DNA from 2 places in the Pseudoalteromonas sp. NC201 genome. Region 1 is predicted to be linked to the other one. Evidence: predicted binding sites of a transcription regulator. Region 1 holds the regulator's gene; the other holds the start of a gene.
What was found. Region 1 encodes MetJ, which represses methionine synthesis genes. Its sites were predicted from a motif close to TAGACGTCTAGACGTCTA; they were not measured.
Positions count from the first base shown of each region.

Region 1 (15,411 bases):
TCAATGTTGGTGCAAAGCCCCGACGATTTAGAAACACCATAACTTGCTTACCGCGAGCGAGTGTTTTTTCCATCCAATGTAAACTCATTGGTGAAAACCCGCCTTGTTCTGGCTGACCTTTCATGTCGACAAGGTGAAATTGGTTGTCGTGCTGGGTCTGCGCTCGTTTACTCAGTGTGACGAGTTGATATTTGTTGGTAATGGCTTTGTGTAATGTTTCTAATGCCGGTGTTGCGGTTCCCAAAAGCAAAGGGCAGTGTGCCTGATGCGCTCGAAATGCAGCGAGATCTCTGGCGTGATAGCGCAGGCCTTCTTGCTGTTTAAACGAGTTGTCGTGCTCTTCGTCAACGATGATCATGCCGAGATTTTGAAATGGCAAAAAAATGGCCGAGCGAGTACCGATAACCAAAGCGCTCAGACCCTTTTCGGCGCGACGCCAAGTATGTAGGCGCTCATTATCGGTTAGATTTGAGTGCCATAAATCAATGGGCAGGTTATTAAAGCGCTTTTTGAAGCGGTTGACTGTTTGCGGTGTGAGTCCAATTTCAGGCACCAAGATCAGTGCTTGTTTACCCGCTTTTATTATGTTTTCAAGGCTCTGTAAGTAGACTTCGGTTTTACCACTTCCCGTTACACCTTCGATTAAAAAGGTACGGTAACCGACTTGTGCATTAACGGCGCTGCAAATAGTCGCTTGCTGGTCGTTTAGGCGTGGCTTTTCGCCTAGCTGTAATTCGTTTTGCGACCAATCACTATCATGCTCAATAGATTGTGAGATAAGCGCTTTTTCTTCCAATGCTTTAATTGTTTGGCTAGCAAATCCGAGCGCTTTGAGTTCACTTAATTTTATTGCACCACCTTCATGTAATTGAGAAAGCAGCGCTTGTTGCTTTTTGGCTCGCAGTGTTGGTAGTTTCTGCCCTTTTTCCGTTAATCTGACGATAGGGATCTGAGTTTTGTCTGGGCTTCCACCATCTCTGAGTACTGCCGGCAGTGCTGTGAATAAGGTATCGCCAATTGGATGACAGTAATACTGGGAGACAAAGTGTAAAAAGCTAAGTTGTGCTTGATTAAAGACAGGATGCTCGTCCAACACCTCAATAATTTGCTTGAGTTTTTCTTTTGGTACATCGGTGTCGTCTTTTTTAGCAAGTGCAATCGCTGTGCAGCGACGGTTGGCAAAATTGACGGTGACTCTCATTCCTGCTTCAACTTGCATGGTTGGTGCTAGCAAATAGTCGAATGTTCGGTGCAGTGGCAGCTTTAAAGCTACTTCAAGAATGAGCATGTATTACAATTCCATAAAGTGAGCGCAGTGACGAAGTATATACCTAAGGTGGTACGAATTGAAAACGTACTCTGCGACGGTGATAAAAAACTCTGAAATATTGCTTGTAGATTGTTCAGTTAAGCACTAAAATACGCGTCCACATTTTTGTATAACTACGTATGGTGCCAGACTTCGGGTTTGGAGAGCGATACGGCCTTAACTAGAGGTTGCTATGAAAGAAGGTATTCACCCTAATTACGAGACGATCACTGCATCGTGCTCTTGCGGTAACAAGTTCGAAACTCGTTCAACGCTATGTAAAGATATTCACCTAGACGTATGTTCTGCATGTCACCCGTTCTACACTGGTAAGCAGAAGATCCTTGACACAGGTGGCCGTGTAGATCGCTTTAACAAGCGTTTCGGTGCACTTAGCAGCAAGAAGTAATCTTGTTGGTCTAGTCGAAAAAAGCACCTTTAGGGTGCTTTTTTTGTGCCTGTTTGAAAATACCTTCTCGATTTATACATCCTATTCTGCATCAGCAGATAGACCGTCAGTCATCCCGTCTTATTGTGTCTTTTATTCTTCTAAAATAAAAAACTTGCCAGTTTGGCAGCAAAACTTTACTGATCTCTTGGGTAGAGTAAAAACTCTATTTAGCAGATAAATATTGAACATTTACGAGCTTAAGTTGTGAAAATAATCAAAGCTCATATAGTAAATACTATCAGGTATGAGCACTTAATATAAACTAAAGTCAGTATATTGCGATTAAATGTCGGTATCTTGACGTTAAAGTTAGTTAAGTTGCTATTCTCTTATTGTTTTTATAGTTGGTGTACATTTGTGCTAATTTTATACATTCTGTGCTGGTTTTAGCGTCTTGTTTTTTAAGTTTTAGTCATTTTATTTGTGAAATATTTCTTAAAATTGAGCTTATCTTCTCGGAAAAGTATAGAAAATACCATGCTAGTGGATAGACCTGATTTTACTTGAATAATGAGCAAAACTCGGTATTGTGTGAATACGGTCGATTAACTATATGTCCTATTGACATACCGCGACAGCAAAGCACATACGCTTGTTGAGTGGTTGAATGTCGTCGCTCATATAGTTAATCGCACTGTGTGTTGCTGTAACCAGCTAGCTAGGTTGCCAACATTCAGAATGCGAACGTTTACCACACTCTCACATTAACTTCGTAGGAAAATATCGCGCCATGACAGACTTTCGTCAACAAGCTCTAGATTATCACGAGAAGCCCGTTCCAGGTAAAATCAGTGTTGAACTCACTAAACCTGCCGAGACCGTAAAAGACTTAGCACTTGCATACAGCCCAGGTGTTGCAGAGCCAGTACGTGAAATCGCGGCTGATCCGGCGAATGCATACCGTTACACGGGTAAAGGAAATATGGTTGCGGTGATCAGTAATGGTACGGCAATTCTTGGCTTGGGTAACTTAGGTCCTTTGGCGTCAAAGCCTGTTATGGAAGGTAAGGCACTATTATTTAAGCGTTTTGCGGGCCTTGATTCAATCGATATCGAAGTTAAGCACAACACCACTGAAGACTTCATCAATACTGTGGCAAATATCGCAGACACATTTGGTGGTATTAACCTTGAAGATATTAAAGCGCCAGAGTGTTTTGAAATTGAGCGCGCGCTAATTGAACGTTGTGACGTTCCTGTATTCCATGATGATCAGCACGGCACTGCAATTGTAACCGCTGCGGGTATGCTGAATGCGTTGGAAATCCAAGGTAAAGATATTCATGATGCGATTATTGTGTGTCTTGGCGCGGGTGCAGCCGCTATTGCTTGTATGGAATTACTGATCAAATGCGGTGCTCAACGTGAGCACATCTATATGCTGGACAGAAAAGGCGTGATCCATACTCGTCGTGATGACCTAAATGAATACAAAGAGCTGTTTGCAAACAACACGGATAAGCGTACGTTACAAGACGTGATTGCAGATGCGGACGTATTTGTTGGTGTTTCTGGCCCAGACTTACTTTCTGCTGAGGATCTAAAGCTAATGGCTGACAAGCCAGTGGTATTCGCTTGTTCTAACCCAGACCCTGAGATCTGCCCTGAAGTTGCACACGGTGCACGTAATGATTTGATCATGGCGACAGGCCGCTCGGATTATCCAAACCAAGTAAATAACGTACTGTGTTTCCCGTTTATCTTCCGTGGTGCGCTTGATGTACGTGCAACCGCTATCAATGACGAAATGAAGATTGCAGCGGTTGAAGCAATTAGAACGATTGCGAAAGAGCCTGTACCTGCTGAAGTGTTAAAAGCGGCTGACGTAGATAGTCTAGAGTTTGGTCCTGAGTATATTATTCCAAAACCAATGGATCCACGTTTGTTACCTCGTATCGCAAAAGCGGTAGCGATAGCTGCAATTGAATCAGGCGTGGCACAAATCGATATGCCAGCTGGATATATGGAATAATACCATTGGTATTATTCAAATGAAAAAGCCTCGATTGAGGCTTTTTTTGTGTCTGTATTTCCAGAGCGAAAGAGTAGTTATCACTCTTCGTTTATTTCTGGGATCTCCAAACCGCGCTCTTCCATTATTTGTCTTACCTCTAAAGGAATACGCTCTGGATTATCTTTTCTCAAGTCTTCATCGCTCGGCAGTGGCTGACCTGTGAAGGCATGTAGAAACGCCTCACATAAAAGCTCACTGTTCGTGGCATGACGTAAGTTATTCACTTGGCGACGTGTACGCTCATCAGTTAGCACTTTGAGTACATTCAGAGGTATGCTCACCGTGATCTTTTTTACTTGCTCTGCTTTCTTACCGTGTTCTGCATATGGGTGAATATACTCACCGTTCCATTTTGCCATAATTGTGTACTTGCCTCAGTTACATCAATGCCAATATGACTGGGTTCTGGTCTACATTATTCACCAACCGCATGAATATAGGGATAACCTTACGAATTAAAGATAAATCCCAAACTCAAATAGATGAATAAACTAATCCGCCATAGCGAGATAGAAGAATCTCTGCCATAGTTTTCAATAACTCAGTCGTATTAGCAACGCCTAGAGTGGCGAAATTTTATCGGTTTAAAAAAGATAGTCAAATACTAGTTATTTAGCCATTTAGCAGTATAAATGTTTTGACTTCTGGTTTCTGTTGCTCTAACCTTTTAGACGTCTAAACATCCAACTATCTAGGTGACCTTATGAGTCAAGTTAATAAATCGACGGTAGCAGTGCGTCACGGTATAGAAGCTGATAAAGCGCATGGGGCAGTAGTGCCACCGCTTTACCTTTCTACCACCTATTCTTTTGCCGATTTTGATACCAAACGCGACTACGATTATGGCCGCAGCGGTAACTTTAATCGTGATGTGCTTGCACAGGCACTTACCGAACTTGAAGGTGGTGCTCGTGGTATTATTACCGCCACTGGCATGGCTGCCGTTCACCTAGTAACTCAACTGCTTAACCATGACGATACGCTGGTTATTCCACATGACTGCTATGGTGGTAGCTATCGCTTGTTTACATCGCTTGCAAAGCGTGGATTACTCAAATTAACAGTCTTGGATCTCACGCAACCTGAAAGTCTTGCGCAGCTGCAGCAGATCAAACCTAAATTAGTTTGGATTGAAACACCAAGTAACCCAATTTTGCGGTTAACGGATATAGAAGCTGTCGTAAATGCAGCACACGCTGTGGGGGCTTTGGTCGCCGCTGACAACACCTTCTTGTCTCCTGCATTACAAAACCCCATTGCCTTTGGCGTGGATGTCGTCGTGCATTCAACCACTAAATATATCAATGGTCATTCTGATGTAGTGGGGGGCGCGGTGATCGCGCGTACACAGGAATTGGGTGATGAGTTAGCTTGGTGGGCGAATAATATCGGTATTACCGGTGCACCTTTTGATAGTTACCTTACCCTACGTGGACTGCGCACCTTAAATGTGCGTTTACGCCAACATCAAGAAAATGCTCAGCTTATTGCAGAATATTTAGAAAAGTCGCCGTATGTTAGCCAAGTTTATTACCCTGGCCTTGAGTCGCATCCTCAACACGAACTTGCGAAAAAACAACAGCTCGGCTTTGGTGGCATGGTGAGCTTTGATATCAAAGGCGATCTGCAAACATCTGCGAAGTTTTTAACGTCTCTAACGCACTTTTCATTGGCAGAATCTTTAGGTGGGGTTGAGAGTCTTATTTGTCATCCAGCGACGATGACACACGCGGGTATGGATCCGCAAGCACGTTTAGAAGCGGGAGTGGGCGACACGTTGATTCGTATTTCTGTAGGCATTGAAGATGCACAGGATCTCATTGCAGATCTGGAAGCGGGATTTGCATGTATTGATGAAAGTCAGGCGAGTGATGATGCTAAGTCATTCAAATTAACGCCTGCACATACAGTAGCGTTGTGGTGAGTAAATGGCAAAAGTAGTACATAAGTTTGGTGGTTCGAGTTTAAGCTCGCCAGAGCGTTATCAGGCGGTTGCCAAGATAGTGTTAGAGCAATGTCAACTAGGTGACAGTGTTGTGGTTTCTGCTGCAGGAAAAACAACGAATACCCTAGTGAAGTTATGGCAAAGCTTTGAGCAGCAAGATGTTCGCGCATTCAACGATGTTTTATTACAAGTTGAAAATCATCAACGTGAATTAATTGATGCCCTGTTTGTAGGTGAACAACACAGTGTGTTACTCAAACAGCTTGTCAATGAGCTGCAAGCAATCGCTTCAGGACGAGAAGAACAGCATCTTCACTACGCGAGTTTACTTGCACATGGAGAGCTATGGTCGGCTCGTATATTAGCAAACTACCTAAGTTCTCAAGGTATCGAAGCCAAAGCTATCGACGCTCGTACGTTATTTGTACAACAAGAGGGGGTGTTACTACACGCCCATAACAAAGAAGCGTGCTATCGCGCAATTGATGATCACGCTATCTATATCGTTACCGGTTTTATTGCCGCAAATGCACAAGGTGAAACGGTGACTTTAGGCCGAAATGGCAGTGACTATAGCGCGACTTTGTTGGCAAGTTATCTTGATGCGGCTCAAGTATCAATTTGGACGGATACAACGGGTGTATTCAGCACTGATCCACGTAAAGTCGCCAATGCCATAAAATACACAAAGGTATGTCGTGGCCAAGCTGAATTACTCGCACGATTAGGTAATCCAGTACTACATGCAAAAACGCTGTCTCCACTTAAAGATACCGATATAAAACTGCAAGTTCGCAGCAGCTTTGACGCCGATGCACTTGGCACTGAGATAGTAAAGGCAGGCTATAGCAAAGAGAAGCGCTTTATTACCACTTTTGGACAACTTGACCTGTTACGCGTTGAGCAGCTAAAAAGTGGTGAAGTGAAACAGCTAAGCCAGCTTATTCAACATAGCATTCATCATTTTGTTAAAGGTGGAGAGGCACACTTACTGGTGCCATCTGAGTTTAGCCATGTTGTGATTAAAGCGCTGGATTCGCGAGCCAATATTATTGAGTCGCAAGTACAAGGCTTTGCTATTGTTGCCCCAAGTCAGGATGTTGCTGGCTTACATCAGCAAGCTCTGGAATTATTGGATGAACATGCGATTGTCACCCGTTTTGTGCTGCAAGAGCGCCATTACAGCTTAGTGTTAACCGATCAAGCAATTGATAGCGATCTACTTGCTATATTGCACGAACGTTTGGTCAATAAAGGCAGAGAGCTTGCTGTGATTGTAGCTGGTGTTGGCAATGTGGGTGAAGTGTTTATCGAACAATGCAAAAACCAAGTCGCTAAGCTGAGTGAGCACTTTGATCTTAAGTTGGTTGGCTTACTGCGTTCTAAGCAAATGTTGTTCTGTCCAAGCGGGTTGAATTTAGCATCGTGGCAACAGCAATGGCAAAATGAGGCCATCGAATATAATGAAGCAGAGCTATTCACTCGTATTAAAGAGCTAGATTACGAGCATAAAGTGGTGGTCGATATTACTGCGAGCGAGCGTTTCAGCGAGTTGTATCCGCAGTTTGTTGAACATGACTGCCATTTGATCAGCGCTAATAAATATGCCGGTACGGCACAACAAGGTTGGTACTCCAAGCTGCGTCAGCAGTTACAAGAGCGTAACCTGTTATGGCGTTACAACACCAGTGTTGGCGCAGGTCTACCCATTAACTTTGCGTTGGCTGATCTGCAAAATAGTGGCGATGAAGTGGTGAGAATTGAAGGCGTCTTTTCCGGCACTTTATCTTGGCTGTGTAGTCGCTATGATGGTTCTGAAGCATTTTCTGAGCTAGTGCTCGGGGCGCAAGAACTTGGTTTTACTGAGCCCGATCCGCGCGAAGATCTATCTGGCCGTGATATGCAGCGTAAGCTTTTGATCTTAGCACGAGAGTTAGACATTGAACTTGAGCTTGATGATATTGAATTAGAGGCGTTAATGCCTGAGTCATTGAGTGTGGGTTCATGGCAAACGTTTTTAGAAAATCGCCAGCAACTCGATGACTTTTATGCGACACACTATGCAAAGGCCACAGCGAATGACGCTGCGCTTCGTTATACTGGTGCGCTTGAAATTGCAAGCAATGGCAAAGTGTCTGCAAAAGTAGGCATTGCACAGGTACCAAATGGCTCGGCAATCGCGAATTTAACGCCGGGTGATAATATTTTTGTGATCCACACTAAATGGTATGAACAAAACCCGCTGGTGATCCAAGGCCCGGGGGCAGGTAAAGAAGTGACAGCAGCGGGAATACATTCCGATTTATTCTGGCTGACGCAAAATCTAAAATAACTCTTTTAAGAAAATAGATATAATACAACTGGTATAAGACAAAAATGCCGATACATCTGTATCGGCATTTCTATTTTAGAATAACTCTTCGTGAGTCGGTAGCGGCGCGGTATCGTCAAACGGTGTGCTGCTATCCGTATCCAATACGTACTTGGTTGGGGCCGTACCTTGCTCGAAATATTCAAACCGAGATGTGTAGTCGTTCTTGCGAGACAAAAGCCCTGTCTTTAAATCAATCCGAGTTGAAATAAGCCCTGGAGGCGGCTCTATCGGAGCCAAAGGCTCATCTTTAAGTGCCTCACGCATAAAGTCTATCCAAGCAGGTTGTGCTGAAATCGCTCCGGCTTCTGCGCCAACAAGTTGATTATTACCAAGGTTAGCGTTGTAGGCCGCACGACCCAAGGATTTACTCGCATCGTCAAAGCCAACCCAGACTGTGGTGAGGACATTACGGTTAAAGCCCGTAAACCAAGTATCTACTGAGTCATTGGTGGTACCCGTTTTTCCAGCAAGGTCACGACGTTTTAACCATTGACCACGCCAGCCAGTGCCGCTCCAGCCCGTATCGTGTTTCCAACTACCACCACCCCAGATAGCACTGTGAAGCGCATCAGCAATCAGAAATGCGTTTTGCTCCGAAATCACTTGCGGTGCACAGCGCTCAGGTTGTTCTTCCATCTGCTGTTCGTCGCAGACCAATAGCGGCTCTGCAGAACCCAGCTCAGTGCCGAATGAGTCGGTAATTTTATCGATAAAATACGGCTCAATGAGGTGACCGCCGTTGGCAAAAGTGGCCATGCCGCGCGCCATTTCAATAGGAGTCAGTGCAGCACTACCAAGTGCCAACGACTCGCTGCGATTAATATCTGCGTCTTGGAAACCAAATTTAAGCAAATGATCAGCAGCCTTATTTATGCCAACGCCTTTGATCAAACGAACAGATACCACGTTTTTCGATTGTGCAAGCGCTCGGCGAATACGGATTGGGCCGTTATACACTTCAGGGCTATTTTTTGGACGCCAAGCCACGCCAACGCTTCTGTCCCAATGATTAATCGGGGCATCATTAAGAATGGTGGCTAGGGTATAGCCATTTTCTAATGCGGATGAATAAATAAAGGGTTTGATGTTTGAACCCACCTGACGCTTAGCTTGGGTAGCGCGATTGTATTGGCTAAGCTCAAAGCTGTAGCCACCCACAATCGCCTTTACACGCCCATCCTGCGGGTCGAGTGAGACGAGGGCACTGGATGCCTGTGGCAACTGACTTAACATCCAGCCGTCGTCTTGTTTACGGACAAACACTTGCATGCCCGGCGCGAGGATATCTGCGGTTGTTTTTGGTGGTAAGCTTTGACGCGTTTCACTGATGTATTGTCTGGCCCAACTTAAGCCTGACCATTCCAATGTAATTTGCTCACCGGTTTTTAAGAGCAGGTCGGCCGTTTTCTCTGCAATGCTTAGCACCACAGCTGCTTTTAACGGCCCAATTTCATTGACCTTTTTAAGGCGAGTAATAATGCCTTCATGGCTTAGCGGCGATTCCGTTTCAGCATGCCAATAGGTTTCTTCTGCGCCTCTAAAGCCGTGACGCATATCGTAGGCATGTAAATTATCAACTAATGCATGCTGAGCAGCCTGTTGCATGTCTGATTCCACACTGGTGTAAACTTTCATGCCAGAGTTGTAAGCCTTATCAGTACCATAACGCTCAACCATATAGGCGCGAACCATTTCAGAAATATAAGGTGCATACAGCTCGATTTCGGCGCCATGGAATTTAGCCGTGATAGGAGCTTGTGTCGCCTCACTATATTCTGCGCGGGTAATATACTTTTCAGCAAGCATTCGTCCGAGCACAACATTCCGGCGCAATTGCGCGCGCTCTGGGTTACGAATTGGATTTAACGCAGAAGGCGCTTTTGGCAGGCCTGCAATCATTGCCATTTCTGCTAAAGTTAATTCTGATAGTGAGCGACCGTAGTAGACTTGCGCTGCAGCACCGATACCAAAGGCGCGATTGCCCAGTTCAATTTTGTTTAAGTAAAGCTCAAAAATTTCATCTTTCGTTAATAGTTGCTCAATATGCAACGCAATAAAGATTTCTTTCACTTTACGAATATAGGCTTTCTCTCTTGTTAAGAAGAAGTTTCTGGCAAGTTGCATGGTGAGCGTACTGGCTCCCTGCTTTTTTTGCCCTGTGGTGATAAGCACTATAGCGGAGCGGACGATACCTATCGGGTCTACGCCGAAATGATCGTAAAAGCGGTTATCTTCTGTCGCTAAGAATGCCTTTCGCATGGGGAGTGGAACATCCTGCAAACGTACAGGGATCCTGCGCTTTTCACCAAATTGATTGATGAGTTTTCCGTCTCGTGTAAAGACTTGCATGGGTGTTTGTAGTTGAACATCTTTCAAAACCTCTACACTTGGTATGTCAGATTTGACATAATAATAAAGACTGATAAGTGTCAACACGCCTAAAAGGGTACAAACAAAAACGAATTGTAAAAATCTTTTCAATAATTTCACGGAATTATCCCTAGTTAGACTCCCAATTACAGGTAGACACTGCTAGTATATCTTGATTAAAAAACGATTAATATTTTTGTGTGCTAAATTTTTATGGTACACAGTCTTAAAAGGAAACGGGCGCTTCACATGCTGAGCCAACTACTAAAAAAACAAGCACCTCTGATGATAGGGATCGATATCGGCTCCCATTGTGTCAAAGCGGTGTTGCTGTCGAAGACAAGTTCCAGCTACCGAGTAGAAGCCGTTGCGATTGAACCTATTCCGAAAGGAGCAGTAAATGAAAGGGCCATTCAAGACATTGAAGCGATCGGCAACGCGATAACTAAAATGAAGCGGCGCATTCCAAAGCTCACGCAATATGCAGCAGTTGCCGTATCCGGTCAGACCGTGATTACAAAAGTGATCTTTATGGATGTGTCATTAACTGATGCTGAACTCGAGTCTCAGATAGCAATAGAAGCAGATAGCCTGATCCCTTACCCGTTAGATGAAGTTAGTCTAGATTTTGAAAAAATTGGAGTAAACGAAGCCGATCCGTCAAAAATGAATGTGCTGCTCTCTGCGGCTCGTACCGAAAGCGTGCAAGCACGGGTTGGCGCATTGGAAGAAGCGGGTTTCAAAGCGAAAGTTGTTGATGTAGAAAACTACGCACTAAGTAGAGCCATGGATGTCATTTACCCTGAACTGCCAAATGATGCCTTTGATAAAATCGTAGCAATGATAGATATTGGCGCAGTGCTTACGCTGATTAGCGTTATTCAATCTGGGAAAACGATTTACACTCGTGATCAAGTGTTTGGTGGTGAGCAATATACCAACAGCATTGTTGCTTATTACAACAAAACCTACGATGAAGCAGAACTGGCGAAAACGACTGGGGATTTACCTCCAAACTATACCTTTGAAGTCTTGGCTCCTTTCCAAACTTCTATGCTGCAGCAAATTCGTCGAGCAGTGCAAATGTTTATGACGACCAGTGGTAAAGATCATATCGATTACATCGTGTTGACGGGTGGAACGGCTTTAGTGGATGGCTTAGATAAACTGCTCATTGATGAGCTTGGGATCCACACAATAGTGGCAGACCCGTTTACTGATATGGAGATTGCACCAAAAGTAGATAGGCATGTGCTGCAAAAGCATAAAGCGCAATTCGCCTTAGCGACAGGCTTGGCATTAAGGAGCTTCTCATCATGCCACATATAAATTTGCTTCCTTGGCGCGAGCAGCAAAGGCAAGCGTCGCAACAAATCTTTCTGACTATCATTGCGGTGATCATCGCGGCTTGTCTGTTGTTAATGTACATGCTTGGCAGCTTCTATGACGGCTTAAAAACCGGGCAAGAAATTAAAAACCGCTATCTCGAAAGCGAGATCACTCAACTAGATTCACGGATAGTTGCGATTAACGACCTGAATAAGCAAAAAGAAAATTTACAGCGCCGTATTCGGCTTATTGAGGAGTTGCAACTCAACCGCAGTCTCGGCACGCAAATTATCGATGAAATAGCGCGAGTGGTTCCGGCTGGGGTTTATCTCACCAGTCTTGAGCGACAAGACAATATGATCAAAGTCATTGGTCGGAGTGAATCAAACAACCGCTTATCGCAAATGCTACGACAAGTTGAATCATCATATTTAATAGAGCGGCCGGTGATCCAAGGCATAGTAGCCGGTGAGCAAAGTTCAAAATTACTGAGTGATTTTACGATGCATTTTTATATTAAGTCTCATGACGACATCCACTTAGCCGATAAAGCGAAATAGGGCGGAGGCACAGTGCATGAATTTTGACTTAAACAGTTTAAAAGAAATAGATTGGAATGAGCTGGAGCTCGATAATATTGGTCATTGGCCATTTCCTGTAAAAGTTTTATGCTCCGTTCTGGTGGTTTTACTAATGATGGTATTGGGTTATAACCTGATGGTCTCAAGTTCCATTGACCGCTACGACCAAGCGGTTAAAAAAGAGCAAGAGCTGAGAACGAGCTACCGGATTAAATACGCAAGAGCAAACAATCTAGAGCTATATAAACAGCAAATGATTGATATGGAAGCGCAATTCACTGAGCTGTTGAGACGACTGCCAAGCTCCAACGAAACGCCTGGACTACTTGATGATCTGACTTACGTTGGTACCTCAAGCGGATTAACCTTCCTAAAAATTGGCTGGATGCCAGAGGTACGTAAAGAGTTTTATACCGAATTGCCGATTAAGCTAGAAGTGATAGGTAAGTATCATGAATTTGGTCAGTTTGTGAGTAAGGTATCTGAATTACCTCGTATAGTCAGCCTACATGATTTTAGAATCGAAAATGCAGGAAATGGCGAGCTGGTATTTAGTGTTGTGGCAAAAACTTATCGTTATGAGCAAGGAGGTCAGAAATGATCCGACTGATGCTCTGCGTGACCTCGTTGATGTTCATCTCGGGTTGTAATGATAGTACTGCAGAACAAAAAGAATTTATTGATCAGGTAAAAGCAAGCTCAACACCAAAAATCGAGCCTATACCTGAAATGCAAAATTATGAGCCATTTAAGTATAGCGCTTCAGAATTGCGTAGCCCTTTTGTTGCGCCCCAGCCTGAAGTGATTGAAAATAAACTAGTTCAAATTAAAAACTGTTTACACCCAGATCCAGATAGAGATCGCTATCCATTGGAGAAATTTCCGTTGGATAATCTACGTATGAAAGGCATTATTGCCAAGTCTGATGGTCGTTGGGCGCTAATCGAAGCGGCGACGCAAGGCTTGTATCGTGTAAAGCGTGGTGAATATATGGGCCTGTATCATGGCAAAGTGCTGAGTGTACATGCCGATCATTTAGAATTATTAGAATTGATCCCAGATGGAACGGGATGTTGGAAAGAAAGGCTAACAAAAGTGGAAATGTTAGAAGCGGAACAAGGTGGCACGAGTGAATACTAACAATAACGTTATAAAATCAACCATTAAAAGCACTCGAACATTATGGCGTTCTGTGCTCGGTGTTGCCTTAGTTGGCCTTTCGTCAATTACGCATGCCATTCCTATGTTGTATGACATTCGCTATAACCCCGTTCCGACAGGGGAAACTCAGCTACAACTGGTGTTTGATGAAAAACTCAATACAGAGCCACAAGTTCGTGTTGTCGGCGAAAGCACCAGTATTGAATTGTTTTTCCAGCAGGCTGAGTTTGAAGAAAGCTTAAAAGCTTTGAGTATTGATAAAGCTGGTATTCAAGGCATTACCAGTGAACTCAGAGATGGTGGTTTTGCCGTTTCCATCAACATGGATGAGCTGAAGCTATATAAAACCGAGGTTAAGAATAACCTTGTGATAGTGGAAGTGTCTAATAAACCGATTGTCTCTGAACAAGATCAAAGTCAAAAAGTCACTGCGTTTATCAACCAAATTCAAGCTATCGATTTTCGTCGCGGTGAGAAAGGTGAAGCTAAAGTACTTGCGTTTCTTGAGCACAACCAAGCGGCCATCGATGTACAAGAGCGCGGTGGTAAAATCATTGCGGACTTCCACCATATCGATATTGCAGAAGACCTGCTATACGAACTCGATGTGTTAGATTTTGGCACTGTGGTATCTCGCATAGAAACCTTTAAAGAAGACAATAAAAGCCGCATTGTGATTGAGCCAAATGCGGCATTCAAGTTTACCTATCAACAGCTTGATAACATCTTTACCTTATCAGTTGAAAAAGACGAAGGTAATAAAACCTTTGGCGATAAAAAAGAATATAAAGGTCAGCCGATCACGTTGAATTTTCAGGATATTCCAATTCGCTCCGTACTACAGATCATCGCCGATACAAACAACTTTAACCTAGTAACGAGTGACACCGTATCTGGCAATATAACCTTGCGTTTAGATGGTGTACCTTGGGATCAAGCGCTTGATGTTGTGTTACGTGTGAAAGGGCTAGATAAGCGTATGGATGGCTCTATTTTGATGGTCGCGCCATCTGAAGAACTCGCTGCTAGAGAAGCCAAGGAATTACAAGCGCGTCAGCAAGTAGAAGAGCTAGAACCATTATATAGCGAGTATATTCAACTTAATTACGCGAAAGCGGAAGAGTTTGCTGACTTACTCAAAACCGATATCAACTCTATTATTAGTCATCGTGGTAGTGTATCGGTTGATAAACGTACTAATACTTTATTAATTAAAGACACCTCACGCAGTATTGAAAGTGTTCGTCGGATGGTTGAAACCTTAGATGTGCCGGTAAAACAGGTGCGTATAGAGTCACGCATGGTTACTGTAGATGACACAGTACAAGAAGACTTAGGTGTCCGCTGGGGCTTTAGCGATCAGCAAGGCAGTGATGCCATCTCTGGTACGCTAGACGGTGCGAATGCGCTATCCAATGGCAATATTCCGTCTTTGGAAAACCGCTTAAACGTTAATTTAGGCGTAAAAGGAGTCCCTGCTGGCAGTATTGGTATGCACATTGCGAAATTAGCTGATGGCACTTTGATAGATCTTGAGTTGTCTGCACTGGAGCAAGAAAATAAAGGTGAGATAATCGCGACGCCAAGCATCACGACAGCTAACCAGAAAAAGGCGCGTATCGAGCAAGGTACAGAGATTCCTTACGTAGAGGCATCATCAAGTGGTGCAACGACGGTGAGCTTCAAAAAAGCGGTTTTAAGCTTGGAGGTGACACCGCAAATCACACCTGATAATAAAATAATTCTCGACTTAGTGATTACACAAGACACTAAAGGTGATACCGTGCAAACGCCAAATGGCCCGGCGACGGCAATCAATACCCAAGAGATCCAAACACAAGTACTGGTTGAAAATGGTCAAACTATCGTACTGGGTG
Region 1 covers NZ_CP022522.1:3,712,705-3,728,115, reverse strand. The annotation lists gene priA (primosomal protein N') at 1-1,288, opposite strand, end outside; gene rpmE (50S ribosomal protein L31) at 1,503-1,718, shown strand; gene PNC201_RS16310 (malic enzyme-like NAD(P)-binding protein) at 2,491-3,732, shown strand; gene metJ (met regulon transcriptional regulator MetJ) at 3,813-4,133, opposite strand; gene metB (cystathionine gamma-synthase) at 4,478-5,698, shown strand; gene metL (bifunctional aspartate kinase/homoserine dehydrogenase II) at 5,703-8,051, shown strand; gene PNC201_RS16290 (penicillin-binding protein 1A) at 8,127-10,583, opposite strand; gene PNC201_RS16285 (pilus assembly protein PilM) at 10,713-11,792, shown strand; gene PNC201_RS16280 (PilN domain-containing protein) at 11,780-12,352, shown strand; gene PNC201_RS16275 (type 4a pilus biogenesis protein PilO) at 12,369-12,974, shown strand; gene PNC201_RS16270 (pilus assembly protein PilP) at 12,971-13,513, shown strand; gene PNC201_RS16265 (type IV pilus secretin PilQ) at 13,503-15,411, shown strand, end outside.

Region 2 (15,411 bases), 850 kb from region 1:
GAAGATACTAGTACAGTTGCAATTAATGTCTTTTTCATAATTAAACTCCTTTAATTTCGTAGTCGAATTATCTGTTGCAGTTGTTGTGCCAACCATTAACTTATTGATAATTATGTGATTTATTTTTATAGAGTAAGTTTTAAGGAAGAATTTACCGAGAAGATGTGTAAATTAGTTTGTAATAATTACCTTTTCCATGAACGGCTAATTAATATAACTAGGAATGATTACTGCATTCTAGATTTGTCGAGTACTTAAATAGGAATATTTGATTATGAATTTAGAAAAATTCTGGACGTTAATTAATGATAAGTTAATCTCTTGGCTTGAATCCGGTGTGCAGTTACTACCGAATATGATCCTAGCCTTAATGATACTCATATTCTTCACTGTTTTGGCTAAAATATCTTCAATTTGGTTTTCAAAGGCAATTAAAAAAGCAATAAAGACAGAACAAGTGGCTTCACTTATTAGTTCCATATTTAAAGTCTCTATTATTGCCATTGGGATTTTCTTCGCTTTAGATATAGTAAAACTATCAGGTGCTGTAATGTCATTGTTGGCTGGGGCGGGGATCATTGGCCTTGCTATTGGCTTTGCATTCCAAGACATGACCGAGAACCTCATCGCTGGATTTGTGATGGGGGTCAGAAAACCTTTTATGGTCGGTGACATTATAAGAACCAAGGATTGCTTTGGCACGGTAAGCAAAATCAATTTGAGAAACACCTTAGTAGAAAACTTTTATGGCCAGCTGTCTTATATCCCCAACAAAATTCTCTTTAAGAATGAGTTACAAAACTACACTAAGCTTGGCAAGCGAAGAATAGAAGTACCAGTTGGTATCTCGTATGCGGACGACCCAGAGCAAGCCCGAGAGGTGATTGTTGAGGCAATTAACAAGCTTGATTTCGTAGTAAGCCAAAAAGAAACAGATGTCTATGCAGAGTCTTTTGGTGACAGCTCTATTAATCTATTAGTGTGGTTTTGGATAGATTACCCAGCAGATCCGGGCTTTATGGTGGTCAGGCACAAAGCAATTTGCACCATTAACCGTGTATTAGCTGATAACGATATCTTAATTCCTTTCCCAATTAGGACTATGGATTTCAATGCTAAAGGGAGCACAACCTTAAGTACGCAATTATCACAGGAATAATTTACATCTAGTTTGTAATATTTTCACCGGTCTGAAGGTGCTTAGATTAAAAAGCCTTATATAATAAAGGTTTATGGTTTGGCATTTAATCTGCATTAGTGAAAGGGACAGAAAATAATATTTGCAAAATGCACTTATTAAATATCGCAACGAAAGGAGTTATTTATGGCAGATTCAAATTACGACATGGGGCCGGTAAAAGAGCTCATCAAAGTATTAAATGGTGGTGTTGATTTTTACACTGAAGCTAAAAAGAAGCTAGATAATATCGAATTAAACCGCGTATTTGACCAAATGATTGTAGATAAAGCGCAAGCAATCTCGGATCTACAACCATTTGTTCTTATTGACGAAGGTGAAATTGAGACAGATTCAGCGCTTAGCATCGACATTCGTGAATCGTACACCAAGTTGGTTGGTATGGTGAGCACCGACAAAGAGCACACCTATATTTCTCAGCTAGAAGAAGTGGAAGACAAAGTGTTAAGCAAGCTTGATAAAGCATTAAGCAAAGATCTTCCACCTAAATGCAAGAGTGTATTACTGCAAATTCAAACCAGAATGCAAGCTTGTCACGATCAAATGAAGCAGTTGCAAGAGCTAACTGCCTAAGGAGAATGTTATGTTGAGTTGGGCTGTAATGTTTTTATTCCTAGCACTTGTCGCAGCCGTGCTAGGTTTCACTGGAATCGCTGGCGCTGCGGCAGGTATGGCGAAAATTCTATTCTTTGTGTTTATCGCCTTTATGATTATTTCGTTTATTTTTGGCAAAGCACGAGCTCCCAGGTAAAAGGGAATTAACGTACAAAAACGGTTTTAGGAGATAGATTATGAAATCAGCAATTACATTAGCAAAAGCATTTGGTTTTGTTTCAATTTTAGCACTTTTTGGTTGTAGCGAAGGTCCGGCGGAAGATGCTGGTGAGCGTTTCGATGAAACAGTTCAGGAAGTAGAAAATAGCGTGGAAGACGCGTGTGAAGATGTAAAAGAGAACATGAACGCTGAAAACGAAGAGTGTTAAGCGAAAGTGATTTCGACGTGGAATAAAAGAGGAGAAGCCGATAAAAGCTTCTCCTCTTTTTTTGTAATAGGTTTAAAAATCAAACCTATACAGTTAAGAGACACAGTTACGAAGTATGATGCATATCAATAATGCGCTGCTTAATTTGCAATTATTATTGTAATCTATGAACTTTGAGTAATACTTTATTTCTATGTTTACTCAATAAAAATCAGACTATGCTAAATAGGGTTTCAGTTAAAAGCAGATTGTTGTCGCTTTCGGGCATACCTGCTGTGTTTTTTATTCTCGCTACTATCTTTACAATTGGAACATTATCAAATCTTATCAATTACATTGACCGTATTTATGACGACAGAGTTGTACCGCTGAGGCAAATAAAAGTAGTGTCAGACAACTATGCGGTGGTTATTGTAGATACTTTTCACAAGTTACGAGGCCATCAATTATCCAACAGTGCCGCGTTAAAGCAAATCGAAGAAGCTAAAAATATCGCTGAAAAAGAATGGAGCCAATATTTATCTACAGAATTGACGAGTGAAGAGCGAAGTTTGGTGAAGCAGGTTGAATCCGCTGAGCTTGCTGTTAAACAATTACTTACCAACTACACGAGTCGTGTTAATACGAATACTTTTGAAGAAATTCCTTATGATAAATTTGTACACGATCTCTATGCCGCCTTTGACCCCCTAAGTGAAAGCTACAATGCACTAATTGAGTTACAACTTGCAGAGGCAAGTGCACTAAGAGATGTTGGCCGCTCAGAAGCCAGTGCGACAAAAACGGCGATGATTATCTCTTCCGTTACTATTGTGATCGTAATGGTGCTGATTGGTATGTTGATATTTAGGTCAATTAACGAACCACTCAGTCGTTTGCGTATGCGTATTGGCAACATTGCAAGAGATGCTGATTTAACCCAACGTGTAGTGGTTGAGGGGCAGGACGAGCTGAGTGAGATAGGAAACGACTTCAATACTATGGTGTCGAGCTTACATGAGTTAGTTACCAACCTAGTTACGATGGTGAATAGTCTGTCCTCAACATCCAATGAGCTAAATGGAATTAGTCAGTCAATTGCGGGCACTTCACAAGAACAAGAGCAGCAAACGGTAATGATCGCAACCGCAGCGACAGAAATGAGTAGTGCAATTCAGGAGGTTGCACATAATGCGATGAATACCGCGAACAAGGCCGAAATGTCAGGTCAGCTTGCAAAACAAGGGATGGATGTTATTTCGCAAAATATTCAGGCTATTGAACGCCTCGCTAGTGAAGTCGGTGATAACGCGCAGTTAATTAAAGCGTTGAATGACCAGTCGAATGAAATCAACCAAGTGGTGTTAATGATCCAAGGTGTGGCTGAACAAACAAACCTTTTGGCGTTAAACGCTGCAATAGAAGCTGCGAGAGCTGGGGAATCAGGCCGAGGTTTTGCGGTTGTTGCCGATGAAGTCAGGCAATTGGCACATAATACGCAAAAAGCCACGGAATCTATCCGAGATATGATCAGCAAGCTACAGGGCATGGCACAAAATGCCGTGTCGTCAATGGAGAATGCACAGTCGAGTGCAGCTGCAGGAGTTGATAGGGCCAATGAGTCAGCTCAAATCATGACTGATATAGACAAGGCGGTGGATGAAATCGTCGGTATGAATATTCAGGTTTCAACGGCAACGGAAGAACAAACAACGGTGGTTGCGGAAATCAGCGAAAATATTAATGATTTCAGTAGCAGTATTTCTGAAATTACTCGAAGTGCGCAGAGTAATGCAGATGTGAGTAATGACTTAGAGGCGTTAGCTGAGCAGTTAAACGGTCAAGTGTCGGTATTTAAGGTTTAATGGCAACTCGACTAAGCACTTAATTTGAGAGGTTTCGCTTTTGGGCTTGAAAACACAGTTACGTTAATTGGTGTGAGATAGAAAAGCGCGGGTTTCTAGTCAGAAACCCGCGCTTTATTTATACCAGTTGTATTAAGTAAATGATCTATCTTGAAGCGGGGAAATAGCTTTAGTAGCAAGGCAAAAATTTTGCTATTTAGTTGTTCTAAATGAGAAATTTTTAACGAAGCTAATATGCTATTTCACCCTTCAAATTGATTAGAGAATTAATTCAATTGGTATTATAGGCATTTTGCTGCTGCAGCTAAGTTTAAAGGCGTTGTAACCCTATCACGCCACAGCATTTGCATAGTGCTTTACGTTAAAACAGATATTCCATACTTAAATTGTATGCTCTAGGCTCGCTGTACTTTTTCGGCACGAAACCGTATGTATCGTAATAGCTTTCATCTGTGAGATTACTGATATTCAGTTTAACGCTCAGCTGGCTAGATAATTGATATTTGACGTGCGCATTTAGTAAAAGCTGGCTATCTTGCTCTGCGCGCACAGCGCCCCGACGACCACCTGTTGGAAGTCCAAGGTCAACACCCGGGACGTTTAAAATATCGACTTTTCTGTCCGTATCCCAAGTTGCATTTAGCCCTAATCGCCAAGCCCCATAAGTATACTTGGTGCTCGCATTGAGCGTTTGTCTTGGTGCATACAAGTTAATATCTTCGCCATGCTCATCGACAACATCAAAATCACTGTAACCAAAGTTTACTTGCCAATCATCAGTCAGTTTTGCTTCTAATTCAACTTCAAATCCATCAGCTTCTGCACCATCTACGGGTCGATACCTAGCAGGTCTTTCGTCTGCATATTCGGGGATAACAACACCGAAGTCTTCCTTTAAACTATCAAAGTAAGCGACGTTTAGACGTAGCTTATCATCCCAAAGTGTGGTTTTAATGCCGACTTCTAAGTTCCGAGCGGTGATTGGTGCTAATTGATTTAAATTGGCATCCACTTTATCCAGTTGCGGCTCATAAGCATCGGTATAACTTGCATACGTACTGATCTGGTCATTGAGATTGTAAACCAGCCCTAAGTATAAGCTCTCACCCGTTTCTTCACCTTTGTCGCTTGAGAACCCGCTCCAAGCAAAGTCACGTTCATTGGTACGTTCATAATCAAAAAATTTGACACCAACAATGGCATGAAGGTCATCCGTTAACGTTAACTTACTGCTGAGTGCAATACTCTGTTCTTTCGTCGTTTTGTCCCAATAGCCAATAAATTGCTTATCTGTCGCAGTTAAATGAGCGGCTGGGTGAAGGTTATTAATCGATTGGAGTGGATAAAATACTGTTCTCGCGTTTTCATCCAGCTCTTCGAAGCGATCGTCTGTGGACTCAAAATCGGCATTTAAATAGGTGATATTCACCTGATGTGCGCGGTCAAATAACTCAAACCGACCAACCAGTCCCAAAATAAAATTAGTCCCATCAACCGTTTCAACCCAGCGTCTGTCACCGCCTTGAAGGCCAAGGCCTGTTTCTTTGTCTGGGTTACCACTAAAGTAGGTCAAGGTAATGTCAGCTTCTGTTTTACTGTATTGTGCGCCAAAGTTAAGTTCCCAATCTAAATTGATTTGGTGAGATAATTTTAAATGATAACTTTGGTGGGTATTGCCGTTGTGACTATCTGGCGATGATAAATTTGTTTTCTTGTCTATTTCAACGGAACTACCATCAGAGTAAAAAATGGGTAATCCCCACGGTGATAGTTTCAGTTCATTGTCTTGATAATGAACACTAAAAGAGGCTTCGGTATCTTCAGAAAAATAATGATGCAACTGGGTGTATGCGACGATCTTATTACTATTTTCTTTGTCGACAAAGCTATCTCTTTCCTCATAGGCAAGAATAACTCGTCCGGCCAATGCTTCATCTTTCGTTAGGGAGCCTGTTGCATCTATGTGTGTACGCACTTTATTCCAAGAGCCAATCTCGGCACCAACTTTAACAAATCCACCTCGGTCTGGTTGTTTTGTGATGACATTTAAGGTTGCCGATGGTTGTCCTGCACCCGCCATTAACCCCGCAGCGCCCCGAAGAACCTCTACTCGGTCATAGACAATAGTGTCTAAGCGACTCTCTTGTGGTCCAGCAATTGAGGTCGGTAAGCCATCTTTAACCAATGCATTGACGAGATACCCACGAGAAGTAAACTCAGTATTATCACCCGCGCCAAATTTGTATCTTGAGATACCTGTTGCCTGTACCATGATGTCCTCAAGGTCATTCAGTTCGAAGTCTTTTATGTAGTCGTGGCTTAACACGGTAACAGACTGGGGGGTTTCTTTAATGGTAAGGTCAAGTCCTGTTGGACCCGAGTTACGCTTGATTGGCTGGCCTACAACACTGATCCGTTCAATATTGTCGCGCTCGGCTTTTGCTGCCGCATTTGGAGAAAAATAAAGGAGTGATAACATCAGAGCTAGTGCTGTAGATTGATGCGCTTTGGTTTGCATGGGTGTTTCCTTTCCTAAATTGTTTTTTCGTCACAAGAGATAAAGATGAAAGTTCCTATGATATGTAGGAGCTATTTTTCTGAGATTGAACCAAGCTTTTGAATAGTTCTAACTGAAAACAGAAATTATTTTCAATTCTAAATGATAATTCTTTTTGTTACTATAAGGGGTAATGCAAAAAATGAATTATTGCAAAAATAATGGCTTACCCAAATCTCATAGTTGTTAGGATCTGATTGTTAGGTGGGATGTCAATTAGGTTGGATAGCGCTGTCACAGGGGCTTATCTATGTTTGAATATTAATACAAGGCAAGGAAGTGAAGTCGTTTTATGTCTTCGCTATTGGGTGGTCCATGACGGCAAAACAATGGTTCAACTGGCATAGTTTGAGTGGCGTGTGGTTTGGGGTGTTGCTGTTCATAATATGCTGGACTGGCGCGTTTGCGAGTATTGCCCACGAACTAGATTGGCTATTCAACGATCAGGTGAGGGCAGTAGACGGGCAATCAAACATAAGCTTAGCAGCAGCTTACGAGATGGTACAAAAGGCGTATCCTGACGCCCGAATAGGGATTGCCTTTACAGGTCCTGATACCTATTTTTCGTATGATATCGTGATGCGGATGCCTGATAGTCCTTGGCAACACGTTTATGTCGATCCACTTTCAGGAGCTATCCAAGGTGAAAGTAGTTTTTTTAATATTCAGCGCTTTTTTCGCGATTTCCACATGCATTTTTTCGGCGTGTTTGACAGCATCATTTCATACTATCTTGTGCTTATCTTTGCAGTTCCTTTGTGTATTTCGACCGTGAGTGCGCATTATGTATATCGCCTCTGGTGGAAAAAGTTATTTGTATTTACGTTTAGCGGGGATGCACGTGCCAAAATGGCAAGTATGCATAAAATAAGTGGGGCGTGGGGCTTATGGCTTGCGGTTGTTATTTCGCTTACGAGTATCTGGTATCTATTTGAGTTTGTACGAATGGATATGGTCGATGGTAAAACAGCTTATACTGATGTTGGGGATTTTGCCGTTAATCCCTTGGCAGAACTGCCGAGACAGGATAAACCACAATTGTCTGTTGTGGAATTATTCGCAATAGTAAAAGCGACGAGACCCGATCTTGAGGTGAAAGCTATTCGCTATTCTGGGGGTTATTTTTATGCTGAAGGACAATCGCAGGATTGGATAGTTCGGGATAGGGCAAACAAGATCTATGTCAACCCTTACACGGGGGAAGTTGTTTATAGCCAAACAGCATCGAGCCAAGGGCTATATTGGCGATTATCCGACACCGCAGACCCTCTACATTTTGGCAATTTTGCGGGGATATGGGGGAAGATACTGTGGTTTATATTTGGGGTTGTGCTCTCATTTTTGGTTCTCAGTGGTACTTACATGTATATCAAGCGGCAGTTTAAATTGCGCCGCAAAGATGAGTACCGAGGTGTAATGGTATCACTAGCGTTGAGTTTCGGATTGGTCTTATGTATTTGTTTTTACGCCCATCGCACAATTGCGGGTTATGGTATGGCAGGAAAGTGGCCGGAATTGCCGCTTGCTTCGTTGACTTTTTTATTAGGCTGGGTGTCACTAACTTGCTTGATTATCCTGGTTTGGAGCGCCGCCCTGCTCAATTTACGTCATAAAAATAGCTCTTCTTCGCTCAGGTTGAATCGGTATTGATTGTTGCAGACCAAAAAAAACCTCGCAGCTGCGAGGTTTCTTCACTCATGAAACTGTGCTTACACAACACCACGAGGTAAGCGACAGTCGTGATCTTTTGCTGCTAGTTCAGCAATCCACTGTTCTTCCGCTTTGAAGCCATCTTCGTTTTCTGTAACGATAGTAAAGCTTGCTGATTTTACAGCTGCTGCCTTCGGCGCTTTCTTAGTCGTTTTCGCTTTTTTGGCAGGCGCCTGCGTTGTCTCACTTGCTACAGCTGACCCTGAAGTTAGCTCTTCTGTTAATTCAGCTACCTCAGCAAGACGCATGTTTTTGCCACCATCGATGCTATACCAACCTGGCTTTGCAGTGATTTCAGGCTTTTTGCCATGTGCAGCTTCGTACGCAGCTTCGAAAGCGCTTAGTACTTCAGTTTTATCTAGTTTACTCATCGTAGATCCTAGTCGTGTTGTACGCGGATACGCGGGTTAAGATTAAACTCTATTTATACCCATATTTGCGCAAATTTTCAATTTTTTACGTTTTTCAGCGCCAATTTATCGAACTTTAGCCTGGTTTTGATGCCTTTTTCGACGCTTAAAGTGCTTCAGGGTCGATAATGCGACGTATCGTGATCCACATACTACCAACTTGTTCATGCCAAATTCGAGTGACTATATCTAGCGCCTTATCATTTGCGATAAACTGCCGACTTAATGGGAGTGACTTAAAATTATAAAACTCTGTCGGGGCAGGGAATACTTCAACGCCTTGTGCTTCAAATAGGTTTTTTGCGCGTTTCATGTGCGAAGCTGACGTGACAAGTGCAACATCATAATCTACCAAAACGGGCGCGAGCATTTTCGCTTCGTCTGCGGTGTCTTTGGCATTGTGGTTTTGCTTGATACGGGTAGCGGAAATACCTAAGCTCTGTGCAGTTTTAGCCATGAGTCCTGCGCTTGTTGCGTTGCCATAGCCATAACCAGAAACATACAGCTGGGCTTTTGGGTAAATATTAGCAAGTCTAATGCCTTCAACTAGTCGAGCTAAACCGCAACTACCTAATTGAGCATTACTGGGGAGGGAATCATCGGGGTATAAATTACAACCAAGCACAACAATTCTGTCTATGTTTTTGTGCCTGCTTGGATTGAATGCGGTGAGCGTGCCCTTATCCCACTCGATAATGTGTTGCGCGACATAAGGAGTGGATATGCTCCAAGTAGTTAGTAGGACCAACCAGACTGCGATATACGACCCTTTGCGTGTTTTGGCGATAAAAAACATGAGCCCCATAAGTGCAACCAAAGATAACGGTAACGGCATCAGAAGTTGACCGATAACCTTTTTGACTTCAAACATTTAAACATGCCTTAGATTTAGATAAGCCTGACGCAATGCTAGCATGAGATGGGAGCTGTAGAAATGTATAACAATTAGGGCTCAAAAAGAGCCCAGTCAACTATCTTGCCGTGGTTTTACGGCAAGTATTGAGGAAATGGCGATAAACAGGGTTATCTTTCATGCTTTTCTTCATTGCTAAATACATTGGACGATTTAGCCCAAGAGCGCCTAGAGGAATCGATTTAATCAGCCCTTGGCTTTCATACGGTGTGACCAACCAGTCTGGTAATGCCGCAACCCCCATACCTGCACTCACAAGTTGGAAGATTAATAAACCTTGATCGACGGTTTTTAGCGTACCATCAAAGCGTGCATTTTGAATAAAGTGCTTAAATATGTCCTGACGCTCGCGAGGAATAGGGTAAGAAATGATGGTTTCATCTTTTAGGTCGAGTGCTGTGACATAGGCCTTCTTGGCCAATTCGTGATCTGGTGCAACGATTAACTTTAATTTAAAGTCAAAAAGATGCGCGTATTCGAGCTGTTCTGGTTCTCGAATGTCCGAAGTAAGCACTAAGTCCAGCTCATCTTCAATAAGGTCAGGAATCGCATCATAGCTAAAGCCTCGTTCGTAATCGACTTTAATGTCAGGCCAAAAGGTATTGAATTCTTTAATCGTTGGCAGCAACCAGTGAAAACAAGCATGACATTCCACGCTTAATCTGAGTTGTGAGATGGGCTGGTTAAGGCTTTCCTTCAAACGACACTTTGTTGCTTCAACTTTAGGCAATACATCATTGGCGAGCTCTAATAGCAACATGCCTTGAGGGGTAAAGCGTACCGGTTGGGTCTTGCGCTCGAATAGTTGGCAGTCGAGTTTGTTCTCTAGATCTTTGATCTGATGAGATAAAGCGGATTGAGTCAGGAATAGCTCTCGTGCTGTATTCACAAGAGAACCAGTTTCTTTCAAGGTGGAGATAGTCTTTAGGTGCTTTATATCAATCATTATCAACAATTCTCATATTTGAAGTGAGCAAATCTCAGCATTACTCAATATTACGATTCTATTTAGTTATTATCAATGTCTAGACGTCTAAATACCTACGGTGAATTGTTCAAAAATTCACAAATCCACTATAACACTAAAAATGACAGCGTTGTCACTACTTCTGTAAAAATTTTGCAAAAAATTACAAATTAATTTTATTCATATGAAATCTGAAAAAGCATCAATTGTTGTTTTTGATTATGATAATTAAATTTAGACATCCATACATCTAGACGGAATTAAAATCATGGCATTAACACATAATTTGGGTTTTCCACGCGTAGGCAAAAAACGTGAACTTAAATTTGCAGTAGAGCGCTATTGGTCAGGGGACTTAACGCAAGACGACTTAATCGCGGAAGGAAAGCGCATTCGTGCAGAAAATTGGGCATTGCAAGCCGATGCTGGTGTTGACCTTCTCCCTGTCGGCGATTTTGCTTGGTATGATCACGTGTTGAATATTTCATTACTTGTCGGCGCTATTCCTAGTCGTCACAAAAATGATGAGTCTGTAAATCTCGATACTTTGTTTCGGATTGGCAGAGGGCGAGCACCAAGCGGCTGTGCGTGTGCTGCAAGTGAAATGACAAAATGGTTCAACACCAATTATCATTACATCGTCCCTGAGCTAACTCAAACACAGGAGTTTGCTCTGACTTGGACTGAGTTATTCATTCAAGTAGAGGAAGCACAATTACTTGGCTACCGAGCAAAACCCGTCTTGGTCGGCCCGGTAACCTATCTCTACTTAGCTAAATGTGTTGGCCAAGAGTTTGATAAATTAGTTTTATTAGATAAGTTATTGGCTGTATATCAGCAGGTACTTGCCAAGCTTGCAGCTCAAGGTGTTGAGTGGGTACAAATTGATGAACCTATTTTAGCACTGGAAATCGACGATGCTTATCGTAACGCGCTGCGCCGGAGTTTTGATGCGTTGAGTGGCCAAGGAGTAAAAGTGTTGTTGGCCAGTTATTTTGACTCCGTACAAGCGCATGTTGAAGATATTCAATCTTACCCCGTAGAAGGCGTGCATTTTGACTGCGTAACGGCAAACTACGACTTGGCTGCGTTAGAGGAAGTAGTTGGGCAAGATAGCGTACTGTCTCTCGGGATTGTGAATGGTCGTAACATTTGGCGCTCGGATCTCGAAGGTGTATATCAGCAACTTGCTCTGGTTCATGAACGTCGCGGTGATAATCTCTGGCTCGCTCCTTCGTGCTCATTATTACATACGCCAGTCGACTTAGAGCAAGAGCAAAAGCTTGATAGTGAGTTAAAGTCTTGGCTCGCATTTGCCAAACAAAAAGGGCAAGAGCTGGCATTATTGAAAAATGCATTGGAGCAGCGTGATATTACCCAGTTGGTCGAATATTCTAAGCCTGTAAAAGCGCGTTTGACTTCTACTCGAGTGAATAATAATGAGGTGCAGCAGCGTGTTTCAGCGCTTACAGCAAAAGACGGTCAACGCACGAGTGAATTCGCAACCAGAATTAAAAAACAAGCACAATCGCTAAATTTACCCTTATTGCCAACCACAACGATAGGCTCTTTCCCACAAACCCAAGCTATTCGTAAGGCGCGACGTGATTATAAAGCGGGTACGTTGAGTACTGATGCTTATCAAAGCCAGATGGAAGCTGAGATCCGTTATGCCGTTGAAGAACAAGAAGCGCTTAACTTAGATGTGCTTGTACATGGCGAAGCAGAGCGCAATGATATGGTTGAGTATTTTGGTGAATTACTCGAAGGTTTTGCCTTTACGCAGTTTGGTTGGGTGCAAAGTTATGGGTCGCGCTGTGTTAAACCCCCTGTGATCTGGGGAGATGTCTCGCGTGCAGCACCAATGACAGTGAAGTGGACGAGTTATGCACAGAGCTTAACCAAAAAACCGATGAAGGGCATGCTAACAGGGCCGGTGACTATTTTATTTTGGTCGTTTGTCAGAGATGACTTAGACAAGCCGAGCATCGCGAATCAAATAGCTTTAGCACTGAGAGATGAAGTAGTGGATTTGCAAAATGCAGGGATTAAGGTGATCCAAATCGATGAGCCTGCATTTAGAGAGGGGATGCCACTCAAAGCCAGTCAGTGGAAAACTTACTTAGCGTGGGCGGCATATGCGTTTAGGGTATCTGCAAGTGGTGTGAATGACGAAACACAGATCCATACGCATATGTGTTATTCGGAGTTTAACGATATTATCGCCGCCATAGCGGATATGGATGCGGACGTGATCACAATTGAAACGTCACGTTCAAATATGACCTTACTCGACGCCTTTGAAGATTTTGACTACCCCAATGACATCGGGCCTGGCGTTTATGATATTCACACGCCAAACGTACCTGAGGTGGTATGGATAAAAGATTTAATTCACAAAGCAGCGAAGAAAATCCCAGTAGAAAGATTATGGGTGAATCCTGATTGTGGGCTTAAAACCCGAGGATGGACAGAAACCCGGGCTGCACTTGAGAATATGGTGGCAGCAACCAAGGAGCTTAGAAGCGAATTAGGTAGAAGTTAAACTAAACCGGTTCAAACACCTCATTGTTTATAAACAATGAGGTATTTGCTAGTTTCTACTCAGTAAAAATGCCATCGCTTGATCTGCGGCGAGTGGTTTAGAAACAATATAACCTTGGCCAAACTGACAACCTTTTTGCTTTAATAGCTGCCACTGGGTTTCGAGCTCGATACCTTCAGCGACAACGGTCAGGTTAAGTGATTGTGCAAGCTTCAAAATCGCATCAACTAGGGGGTTTTCTCTTTCAGTTAGTTGGTCAATAAAGCTCTTATCAATTTTAAGCACATGAATGGGGAGCTGGTGCAAATAACCTAAAGCAGAGTAACCAGTGCCAAAGTCGTCAAGATAAAGCTTCACTCCAAGGGATTCTAATCCTTGAATAATTTTGGTTGCGAGGGCTAAGTTTGCTATTAATCCAGATTCTGTGATTTCCAAACATAAAGAGCCAGGTGTAAGCTCATAATGATGATAAAGTTGCTGAATTGTATCTACGAACTCTAAGCTTGCGAAATGTCGCGATGAAACATTTACCGTAACGCGAGTTTTCGGCAGCTTTTGCGCTTTCCAACGTTTGAGTTGTTTGGCTGCTAATTCCAACAAATGTAAGTCAAGTTCAATGATCTGTCCGGTTTGCTCTGCAATTGGAATAAAAGCATCTGGAGAGACGAGACCATTTTTGGGGTGAAACCAACGGACAAGGGCTTCAAAGCTCACAATAGCGCCAGTCGTGAGAGAAAATATCGGCTGATAGTACAGCGCAAATTCATTGTTTTTTATGCCATGTTGCAGATCATTTTCAATATCGGCTTGCTGTTTTAGGCGCTTGCGCATGGCATTATTAAAATAGCAGACCTGACCCCGACCCGAAGATTTTGCTTCGTACATGGCGGCATCTGCTTGCTGCAGTAAATTAATTGCGCTATCGGACTCGTTATCAGTGAACGCAACGCCAATACTGCCAGAAGCTTGCAGAACATGACCATCTATATGAAGGGGCTTGGTTATTGCTGTGGTGATCCTATCAAGTAGCAGAGTGACTTGTTGCCTGTCTTGGACATTTTCCATAAAAATTGCAAACTCATCACCCCCGAGCCGCGCGAATGTATCGGTTTTGCGAATACAGCCATTTATCATCTCGACAATAGCAATCAAGAAATGGTCACCAACATCGTGGCCAAGTGAGTCATTAATGCTCTTAAATCTGTCTAAATCCAGATAAATTAGGCAGTGCAAATTAGAGGACTCGATTCGTGCAAGCCTCAAAATGGCATGCTTGATCCGCTCTAACAATAAATAGCGATTGGCAAGACCCGTTAAATCGTCATGTAAGGCTCTATGCTCTAACGCTTGCCGTGAAAGCTGCCGGTCTATGGCCATGCTGACTTGGCGACTTATATAAGTCAAAATAGATAAATCATGATTCACGAAAGCTTGGTCGTTATTGTAGCTTTGCAGTACAATCACGCCCTGATATTGATCATTAACCAAAAATGGTACGCCTAACCAAGAGCGCGGCGAGCGGCCCACCATTTTAAAATCACCCCGCGTAATGTGCATTCTAAATTGATTGTTATCACACAGCAGTGGTCGTTGGTTCTTCAGAATATAGTAGGATGCAGTATGCTTAATCTGATCTTTTGATACTTTTTGATGTGCATTACATTTTTCGCTTCCCTCAATCAAATAATCGATTTCTAAAATATCCTGTTGAGTATCATAAAGGCCGATAAAGAAGTTCTCGGCGCAAAGCTGAGAGGCAATGATTTTATATAAGTCATCATAAAAAGCTTCAAGGTTCTCAAAGCGGTAAGTGATGTTTGCAATTTTAAGCAGGGACTTTTCTAAATTCTGTGCTTGGTGTAACTGGGCAATCGTGGTTTGGAGGTTTTCTAAGGTACGTAACTGATGGATTTTGGCACTGAGCAGATGTGCGACCGTCGATAATATCTGTAAATGCGCGGAGGTAAAATAATCGGCCTCTGGATGCTCACAGTCAATCACACCGATTAAATGACCGTCATACTCAAGTGGTACACAAAGCTCTGACATGGCGGGTCGTAAATCAGCAATGTACATAGGGTGAGCGGCGACGTTTCCAGAAATAAAGGGCGCTCTAGTCGTTGCTACTTGACCAGTAATACCTAAACCAATCTTTATCTTGGTTTGTTCAACACGATAATCACCATTAGTATGGGAAACGCCCATACTTGCAGCGACTTCTAGGTATTCTTGGTAAGGATCAGCGAGATAGATAACACAATCGACAAACCCCAGTCGGTTGACA
Region 2 covers NZ_CP022522.1:2,858,310-2,873,720, reverse strand. The annotation lists gene PNC201_RS12450 (BON domain-containing protein) at 1-38, opposite strand, end outside; gene PNC201_RS12445 (mechanosensitive ion channel family protein) at 275-1,159, shown strand; gene PNC201_RS12440 (PA2169 family four-helix-bundle protein) at 1,325-1,771, shown strand; gene PNC201_RS12435 (DUF1328 domain-containing protein) at 1,782-1,949, shown strand; gene PNC201_RS12430 (hypothetical protein) at 1,990-2,181, shown strand; gene PNC201_RS12425 (HAMP domain-containing methyl-accepting chemotaxis protein) at 2,457-4,025, shown strand; gene PNC201_RS12420 (TonB-dependent siderophore receptor) at 4,387-6,543, opposite strand; gene PNC201_RS12415 (PepSY-associated TM helix domain-containing protein) at 6,862-8,232, shown strand; gene PNC201_RS12410 (hypothetical protein) at 8,292-8,663, opposite strand; gene PNC201_RS12405 (YdcF family protein) at 8,809-9,573, opposite strand; gene PNC201_RS12400 (LysR substrate-binding domain-containing protein) at 9,674-10,561, opposite strand; gene metE (5-methyltetrahydropteroyltriglutamate--homocysteine S-methyltransferase) at 10,851-13,127, shown strand; gene PNC201_RS12390 (bifunctional diguanylate cyclase/phosphodiesterase) at 13,176-15,411, opposite strand, start outside.
Region 2: metE (5-methyltetrahydropteroyltriglutamate--homocysteine S-methyltransferase) is a predicted target of MetJ. The motif match lies at 10,634-10,651, and genes of this name have one in related genera.